DNA from 2 places in the Bradyrhizobium sp. Pa8 genome. Region 1 is predicted to be linked to the other one. Evidence: predicted binding sites of a transcription regulator. Region 1 holds the regulator's gene; the other holds the start of a gene.

What was found. The regulator LexA, encoded in region 1, represses DNA repair genes until DNA is damaged. The targets are predictions, from matches to a motif close to TGTTCNNNNTGTGTTCNG.
Region 2: the regulator LexA is predicted to act here: its motif matches at 2,343-2,360, upstream of ACKWRH_RS23180 (single-stranded DNA-binding protein).

Annotation. Positions count from the first base shown of each region.
Region 1 is NZ_CP176767.1:5,217,557-5,221,972, reverse strand. Features, by position in the region: gene ACKWRH_RS24240 (GAF domain-containing protein) at 1-438, opposite strand, end outside; gene ACKWRH_RS24235 (hypothetical protein) at 662-1,096, opposite strand; gene ACKWRH_RS24230 (hypothetical protein) at 1,289-1,504, opposite strand; gene lexA (transcriptional repressor LexA) at 1,712-2,413, opposite strand; gene ACKWRH_RS24220 (molybdopterin molybdotransferase MoeA) at 2,590-3,801, opposite strand; gene ACKWRH_RS24215 (hypothetical protein) at 4,033-4,227, opposite strand; gene ACKWRH_RS24210 (HAD family hydrolase) at 4,399-4,416, opposite strand, start outside.
Region 2 is NZ_CP176767.1:5,022,845-5,027,260, forward strand. Features, by position in the region: gene gyrA (DNA gyrase subunit A) at 1-910, opposite strand, end outside; gene ACKWRH_RS23175 (DUF2306 domain-containing protein) at 1,091-1,489, opposite strand; gene ACKWRH_RS23180 (single-stranded DNA-binding protein) at 1,692-2,189, opposite strand; gene ACKWRH_RS23185 (outer membrane protein) at 2,663-3,430, shown strand; gene ACKWRH_RS23190 (outer membrane protein) at 3,664-4,353, shown strand.

The DNA.
Region 1 (4,416 bases):
GGTGTGGCGGGAGTTGAATTCGAACATGTCGGCGGTGCCGTAATAGCCGTCGACGAGCGCCATCTCGTGGGAGGTTTCGGCATCGTTGTGCCAGAGCTCGATCGCGCCGACATGGGCCTCGTCGTCGCCGCAGAACAGCACCATGACGGCTTGCAGGAATTCGCCTGAAAACACCGGCACCGCCACGCCGCAGGTCAGCCCGGCGGCGATGGCCTGATCGGTCCGCTTGAAATAGGAATCGGTGAATCTGGTGAGGATCACGGGGTGGCCGCTGGCCCAGGCCTTGCCGGGAAGCCCCTCGTCATATCCGAACTGCAGATCCTCGCTCACGTCCCTAAACGCGGACAACCCTTCGCCGTAGAGGCCGCCGCCGAATTCAAGCCGCATGCGCGTGCGGTCAGGCACCCAGAGTTCAACGACGCGAATGAAGGTCTTCATCGAACGTGTCCGCCGTCTCAGCCGCACCAAGCATCGGCCATTTGGCTGCGGAACGGACGTTCAAAATTCAGGCAGGACAGCGCAAACTTCGTGCGGTGGGAGGCGCAACGGCTCGGTCCGCCCGATGGAGTTTCGCGGGACACGAACGACAACATCTCGCCGGCCTCGGCCGGCGATGGCGATTTTCAATCCCGGCCCGACCTGCCGGCGGGGAATGGCTATGTCAGCCGATCGGCAGGCGGGTGATGGTCGGCCGGCTGTCGGTGATGATCTGCGGCTTGTGCTCGCGCTCGCCGACCGGCTGGGTCACCGGTAGTTGCAGCACGGTCGCGCGCTGGCCTTCGACCAGCTGCGTCACCAGCACGGATTTGCCGTCGGGGAATTCGATCGCATCATGATGGCGATCGGGAATGTGCGGATCGATCTTGCCGAACTTGCCGACGCGCGAATTGACGGTGCGCGTCCAGATCCAGCGATTGTCGTAGCGGACGTTGTCGGCGAAGGCGAGCTCCGTTCCCGGGAGCAGGCAGACCGCGACGGTCGGATCGGCTGCGGAGGCAAAGCCGCGCGTCGAGGTGCCGCGGAAGGTTGTCGTGACGATCGTCTCGCCGACTTCGGCGGGGCGCGACGCGACGGCATGCAGGCTGTAGTCACACATCGGGTGCTCCTCATGCAGGGATAGCGACCCACGTCTCTCAATCGAGGCGCAGGCCTCTATCAGAGTGGAAATGTGAAAGGTTCTGCCCGGTTGTAGGCAAATCTACGGCTCGCCGCCGCAGACCGCAATCACATTATCTTTCCCGAATCCACCAGGAACAAAGCCCGCCCCTGTGCATTCCGGAGGCGCGTGTCAGCGCCCCGCAGGCGCCGACCAGCCGGAATATTGCCAGCCCGGCCGCGACGGTTTGTCGACGGCGTCGCGGGCCTTGCGGGCTTCCTCGCTCACGGCGGTATCCTTGCGGACATGGGGTCGCGATTGCGCGGCCAGGGCTTGTGCGGCCAAGGCTTGCGACGCTGATGCTGCGATCAGCGCCACGGCAACTGTGATCTGAACGATCCGGCGCATGACTGCCCCTCGAACCTGAAGGCCGCGAAGCAGGGCTGCTTCGTGCGGCGTGCCGAGGATGTACCGCTGGAGGAGGGGCCGGATAATCTGCGCGAAACCAGAAAGACTATCCAGCGGAAGCGGACAATCGTCCGCTCCAATCTCGGATCGGCGATGCCGATCGAAAGCGCGCGGGGCGCCAAGTAACCGGTACCGGCGCGTCCGGTATCAGTACTTCCGGTACAGCCCGATCAGCTTGCCCTGGATCTTCACCCGGTTGGGCGGGAGGATGCGGACCTCATAGGCTGCATTGGCGGGCTCGAGCGCGATCGAGGCGCCGCGGCGGCGGAAGCGCTTCAGGGTTGCTTCCTCGTCGTCGATCAGCGCCACCACGATATCGCCGGTGTCGGCGCTCTCGTTGCGCTGGATCAGCGCCATGTCGCCGTCGAGAATGCCGGCCTCGACCATGGAATCGCCGCGCACTTCGAGCGCGTAATGTTCGCCCGAGCCGAGCATGTCAGGCGGTACGCTGATGGTGTGGCTGCGGGTCTGCAAGGCCTCGATCGGCGTACCGGCCGCGATACGACCCATCACGGGCACCGCGACGGGGCGCTCGCCCTCGTCCGCGGACGGGCTGGAGGTCGTGCGGACCTTGCCGAGATTGCCTTCGATGACGCTCGGCGTGAAGCCGCGGCGGCTACCGGCGGCGGCCTGAAGCTCGGGCAGCTTGATCACCTCGATGGCGCGGGCGCGGTTGGGCAGGCGCCGGATGAAGCCACGCTCCTCAAGCGCGGTGATCAGGCGATGGATGCCCGATTTCGAGCGCAGGTCGAGCGCGTCCTTCATCTCGTCGAAGGAGGGCGGCACGCCGCTTTCCTTCAGCCGTTCGCTGATGAACCGCAGGAGCTCGTATTGTTTGCGCGTTAACATCTCGACCAAAATCCCCCGGTTGATGTCGTTCGATTCCGAGACGCTGAATTCAGCAGTAAGCCGCTACATGCTCGAAACAAATCATGAACGGACACTATATGTTCGATACATGTTCCGCAACTGCTTAATTTACCGTGAACGCGACAAAGTTCGCGGAACGCACGCGAACGAAGCGATCAGACGGGCAGCCGCAAGACCTCGCAAGGCGTGCCGGCTTCGGCCTTCGGCGCGAATGGCGCGCGCACGAGAAGTGCCTGTGCCGCAGCGAGATTCGCAAGAAGCGAGGAATCCTGGTGATTGACCGGAAGGGCGAGGAGCGTGCCGTCGTCGCGCAGCTCGAGGCGTGCGCGCAGATAATCCTCGCGCTGGTCGTTGGCGCCGACATCGCGGCCGAGCACTGCGCGTTCGCGGCGGTGATGAATCATCGAACGGCCCGAAAGCGCGCGAATCAACGGCACCATGAACAGGAAGCCGCAAACATAGGATGACACGGGATTGCCGGGCAGGCCGATCACGCGCATCGCGCCGAGCCGCCCGTTCATCATCGGCTTGCCCGGCCGCATCGCGATCTTCCAGAACGCCATCGAGATACCTTCGTCCCTCAGCGCCTGTTGGACCAGATCGTGGTCCCCGACCGACGCGCCGCCGGTCGTGATCAGGATGTCCGCGCCGCTCTCCCGCGCGCGGCCGATGCCGGCCGTGGTGGCCTCCAGCGTGTCGGCGGCAACGCCGAGGTCGATGGTATCGGCGCCCTCGCTGCGGGCGAGCGCGTGCAGGGCGTAGCCGTTCGAATAAACGATCTGGCCGGGACCGGGCGTGGTGCCCGGCATCACCAACTCGTCGCCGGTCGCGAGAATCGCGACCTTCGGGCGTCGTCGGACAGGCAGTTGCGGGTAATTCATGCCGGCGGCGAGCGCGAGGTCGCGCTCGGTGAGCCGGGCTCCCTTGCACAGCAGCACGTCGCCTTCCGAGAAGTCGACGCCGGCGGGGCGGATGTGCCGCCCCGTTACGGCGGCTTCCTTGATGGTGATGCACTTGCCGTCCGCGACCGTATCCTCCTGGATCACGACCGAATCAGCGCCATCGGGAACGACACCGCCGGTGAAGATACGCACGGCCTCGCCGGCGCCGACCGATCCCGCAAACGGGCGGCCCGCCGCGACCTCGCCGATCAGGGTGAGCTGGGAGTCGATCTTCGCCGCATCGACCGCGCGCACCGCATAGCCGTCCATTGCCGACATCGCCTGCGGCGGCTGCGTGCGCCGCGCCGCGACATCGCGCGCCAGCACGCGGTGGAAGGCTGCGTCGAGCGCGATCATCTCTTCAGGCAGCGGCTCTGCGCCCGCCAGCACCGCGGCGAGCGCATCGGATACCGGCATCAGGGCCACGGGTGAAAACTCCTGCTGGGCCCGTTCGGGCAAATCGGCGGCGAGAGTTCTAGCCGAGTGCAGGCGCAGAGGCAAAACAGTGGCCGCGCAGGATGATTTGTCCTGCGTCATCCGCTCTACGATGAAGGGTGAGCATCAAGTCCGCCGCGGCATGATCCAGAAGGCGAGACAGACCGGTACGAGGATGGCCATGGCGAGGACGAGAAAGACGAGAGCCACGGCCAGCATCGGTCAGCCCCCCGGCTGCTTGTACGGACTGACGTCCGGCGCTGCGGGGCCTTGATCCTTGTCAGGCAGCGGGTCCGCCTGGGATTTCAGGTCGGCGGCCTTGCTGATCAGTTTTGCGGAAAGGTCAGAATCCGAGGTGGTTCTGGCGAATTTCATCAGCAGAGAGGCCTGCTTGGTGAGGTAGGTTTTGCCCAACACGACGATTGATCCGATGTAGAATTCCCAACGGACTCATGAGTCCTGAGAGGAGCAATCGTTCCGGGAACTCTGTATAAAAATGCACAAAGGGACTTGGTTCCTCGCCCCCGGGGCAAAATAGTTCCATTCGCGGCTCGTCGGCCCGTCGGCCGTCGGTTTGCCGGCCAGAGATCAGATTCCAAGCGCCCT
Region 2 (4,416 bases), 190 kb from region 1:
CATCGCGCAGGTCGCCGATACCCTCGATCTTCTTTTCCTTGACCAGTTCGGCGATGCGCTCGACCATCGTCGCCTTGTTCACCTGGTAGGGAATCTCGGTGATGATGATCGCCTCGCGCTCCTTGCGGATGGTCTCGATCGCGACCTTGCCGCGCATGACGATCGAGCCACGGCCGAGGTGGTAGGCGGCGCGGATGCCCGCGCGTCCGAGAATGACGCCGCCGGTCGGGAAATCCGGTCCCGGAACGATGTTGATGAGTTCGTCGATGGTGAGCGCGGGGTTGTCGATCAACGCGACGCAGGCGTCGATGACCTCGCCGAGATTGTGCGGCGGGATGTTGGTCGCCATGCCGACCGCGATGCCGCCGGCGCCGTTGACGAGCAGGTTCGGGAACTTGGCCGGCAGGACCGACGGTTCGGTCTCGTTGTTGTCGTAGTTCGGCTGGAAGTCGACTGTGTCCTTGTCGATGTCGGCCAGCAGAGCCAACGCCGCCTTCGTCAGTCGCGCTTCGGTGTACCGATAGGCCGCCGGGGGATCGCCGTCGACCGAGCCGAAATTGCCCTGGCCGTCGATGAGCGGCACGCGCATCGAGAAGTCCTGCGCCATCCGGACCATGGCGTCGTAGATCGACTGGTCGCCATGCGGATGATACTTACCGATGACGTCACCGACCACGCGCGCCGACTTGACGTACTTCTTGTCGGGCGTGTGCCCCTGCTCGTTCATCGAGTAGAGGATGCGACGATGAACCGGCTTCAACCCGTCGCGCGCATCAGGCAGCGCACGCGCCACGATCACGCTCATCGCGTAATCGAGATAGGACTTTTTCATCTCCTCGTAGATGGAAACGGGGCGAATGTCCGAGGGTTGCGCCGGCTGGTCGCCGGGCTTGTTGTCGTCGTCAGCCAAGGGGAAATCCGGTGAGATTTTATCTGGGAATCATATAGCGCATCGAGCCCCTGATAACCACCCTTGCGAGGCCAAGGGAAGCGCTTTTTCCCTTCGTTTTTTCATGCACTTACCGGGTTGGCGGGAGACTGTTCGCGCGCTCCATTTCGGGCACCGGCGGGACCTCGATTTCGGCGATCGCTACGGCCCGAAAACCACGGCATGCATGATCCGGCCAGGCATGAGGGTGAACAGCCCGGCAATGACGAGCGCGCCGACGAACGTCATGATCATGATGCGTCGGTGATCGGCGACCCGATGGGTGTGCGCCCGCCACACCGCAAGCGGTAGCATCACCAGCGTGAAGATCGACAGGAGATGGATCGGGCTGAATGGCCCGACCAGGCGGATCTGGTGGATCCAGAACGACGATGCCGCAACGACCGCCATGAGCCCCACCCAGATCCAGCCGATCGTCCGGTGCGGCAGCGTGCCCTTGGGGGCGGCAAACTGAACGAGGCCGAGCACGAAGGCGGCCATGGCGGCAAAGGCGTGCAGCGGGATCGCTGGAGCGGCCTCAAGCAGCGGCGCAACGCTCATGCAGGGCTTCCTCCGATCGACGGCCGACCCATGTAAATAGGATTAACATTAAGTTAATACCATTCACATCACGCCTCGTCAAAGGCTTGAGGTAGAACATGAGGCAAGCCCGGAAAACCCGAGCTTTGCCCGTCAATTGGTAAGGAATCCTGTCGCTCTACGCGAGCAAGGTGACATCAGGGGCGAAGCGCCCCCGCCCGCCTCAGAACGGGATATCGTCGTCCATGTCGCTGTTACGGCCACCGCCGCCGGCGGCAACGGCACGGCGCGGCGCGCTGCTGACGGGACCAGAGGAGCCGAAATCGCCGCCCGGCTCGTCGCCGAAGCTGCCCCCTCCACCGCCGCCGCCGCGGCCGTCGAGCATCGTCAGGGTCGAGTTGAAGCCCTGGAGCACGACCTCGGTGGAGTACTTCTCGGCGCCGCTCTGGTCGGTCCATTTGCGGGTCTGGAGCGCGCCCTCGATGTAAACCTTCGCGCCCTTCTTCAGGTACTGCTCGGCGACCTTGCAGAGCCCTTCATTGAAGATCACGACGCGATGCCACTCGGTCTTTTCCTTGCGCTCGCCGCTGTTCTTGTCGCGCCAGGTCTCCGAGGTGGCGATGCTCAAATTCGCGATCGGCCGCCCGTCCTGGGTGCGGCGGATTTCGGGATCCTTGCCGAGATTTCCAACCAGAATGACCTTGTTGACGCTTCCCGCCATCGCCGCTCTCCACTCCGAATGCCACTGAATTTCAAAAGGCCCGGGACGCGCCCGCATCCTCTGCAACCTGTTGACGCGACCCTATACGCTTGCGCGGACGGATCGGCCCGTCACCCCTCCACTTATCCCCACATATAGCACCCCTGGCCGGTTCGTTCCAGATTTGTTCTTGTGACATTCCTCACCTTGTTGCGTGAGCAGGACGACACCGCGCCGCACAAAGACGGCCTGCGCCAAATGGAACTTTCCCCAATTCCCCGAGGACAACGAAAACATTCCCCGAGGACAACGAAAACAGCTTAACATTCATCAAGTTAGAAGCAGTCCAGATGCCGCCGGACTGTTGCATTCCGGAGACGGACTCTGCCTCCCGCCTAAGCTACGCTTGCCTCGGAATTAGATTCTTATGGGCGTCGCGCCTGATCAGCCGCTTCGGGGACTTCGAAAAGCGGTCAGAAACTGGGGAGACCGCAATGAATAGGATCTTGATTGGTACTATTGGTGTAATCGCATTGGGGCTGTCGGCTCCCGCAAGCGCGGCAGATCTCGCTGCGCGTCCCTACACCAAGGCCCCGGCGCCGATGATTGCGACCATCTACGACTGGAGCGGCTTCTACATCGGCATCAACGGCGGCGGCGGCACCAGCCACAAGTGCTGGGACGCAGATTTCGGCGGCGGCGTTTTCTTTGGCGAAGGCTGCCACAACGCGACCGGCGGCACAGTCGGTGGCCAGGTCGGATACCGCTGGCAGTCGGCCAACTGGGTGTTCGGTTTCGAAGGCCAGGGCAACTGGGCCGATTTCTCGGGTGACAACATCAGCGCGATCACCGGCCTGCGCGATCGTTCGAAGATCAACGCCTTCGGCCTGATTACCGGTCAGGTCGGCTACGCCTGGAACAACGTCCTGCTCTACGTGAAGGGCGGCGGCGCCGTCGTCAGCGATCGCTACCGCAGCTACGACCTCGGCAGCGGCCTCGAAGTCGACCGGGCCAACGAGACCCGTTGGGGTGGCACCGTGGGCGCGGGCGTCGAGTTCGGATTCGCGCCGAACTGGACCGTAGGCTTCGAGTACGACCACATCTTCATGGGCAACCGCACCGTCGGCTTCACCGGATCCGGCAATTTCGTGATCGCCCCGCTCGGCGTTGCCACACGCTCCGATCGTATCAGCCAGGACGTCGATATCGGCCTCGTCCGCGTGAACTATCGCTGGGGCGGCCCAATGATCGCAAGGTACTGATATCCCTCTGAGATCGCTTGAAAATCGAAGGCCGGCCTCGCGCCGGCCTTTTTGCGTGGGCAACGGGAATGATAGGTCAGTTATCATTACGTTTTGCAAATATTGTGGCTTTTGGGAGACACAACTTGCGGCTTTGCTGGTGTAAGCACGACATCAGTTGGACCACGGCGTCCGATGTCCTTCCGAACGCACGGAAGGCAAAAACAGAAACCGGGACTGGGATTAGTTTGAAAATGAAGAAGGTTTTGTTGGCTTCGGCCTGTTTGTTCGCTCTCGCTGCTCCGGCTTCGGCCGCTGATCTCGCGGCGCGCCCCTACACCAAGGCTCCGGTGGCGGTGGCATCGGTCTACAACTGGACCGGCTTCTACCTCGGTATCGTCGGCGGCGGCGCGTGGGAAAACGGCTCCGGCGACCCGAAGATGAAGGGTGGCTTCGTCGGCGGCACCGCCGGCTACAACTGGCAGACTGGCAACGTCGTGTTCGGCGTCGAGGCTGATGGTTCCTGGGCTGACGTCAGCGCTTCGGCGACCGGCGCCACTGTTGTTCCCGGCTTCGGCGTTGTGACCGCAACGGCGAGCTCGAAGACCGATGCCATGGGCACCGTGCGCGGCCGTATCGGCTACGCCGTCAATCAGGTCCTGTTCTACGGCACCGGCGGCTACGCCTGGATCGACAACAAGATCACCCTCTCCGCTCTCGGCCTGACCGCGTCGGACAGCAAGTGGCACTCCGGCTGGACCGTCGGCGCGGGCGTCGAAGCGTTCTTCGCTCCGCAGTGGTCGGTCAAGGGCGAGTACCTCTATCGCAGCCTCGGCGGCGAGACCTACTTCTCGGGCGCCCTGCCCACCGGCACGCTCAACTTCCACACCGTGCAGGTCGGCGTGAATTATCACTTCGGGGGCCCGGTGGTCGCGAAGTACTGAGCTTCGCTTCCAACGCACCGCGTTACGAAAGGCCGGCCTTGCGCCGGCCTTTTTGTTTTCGCG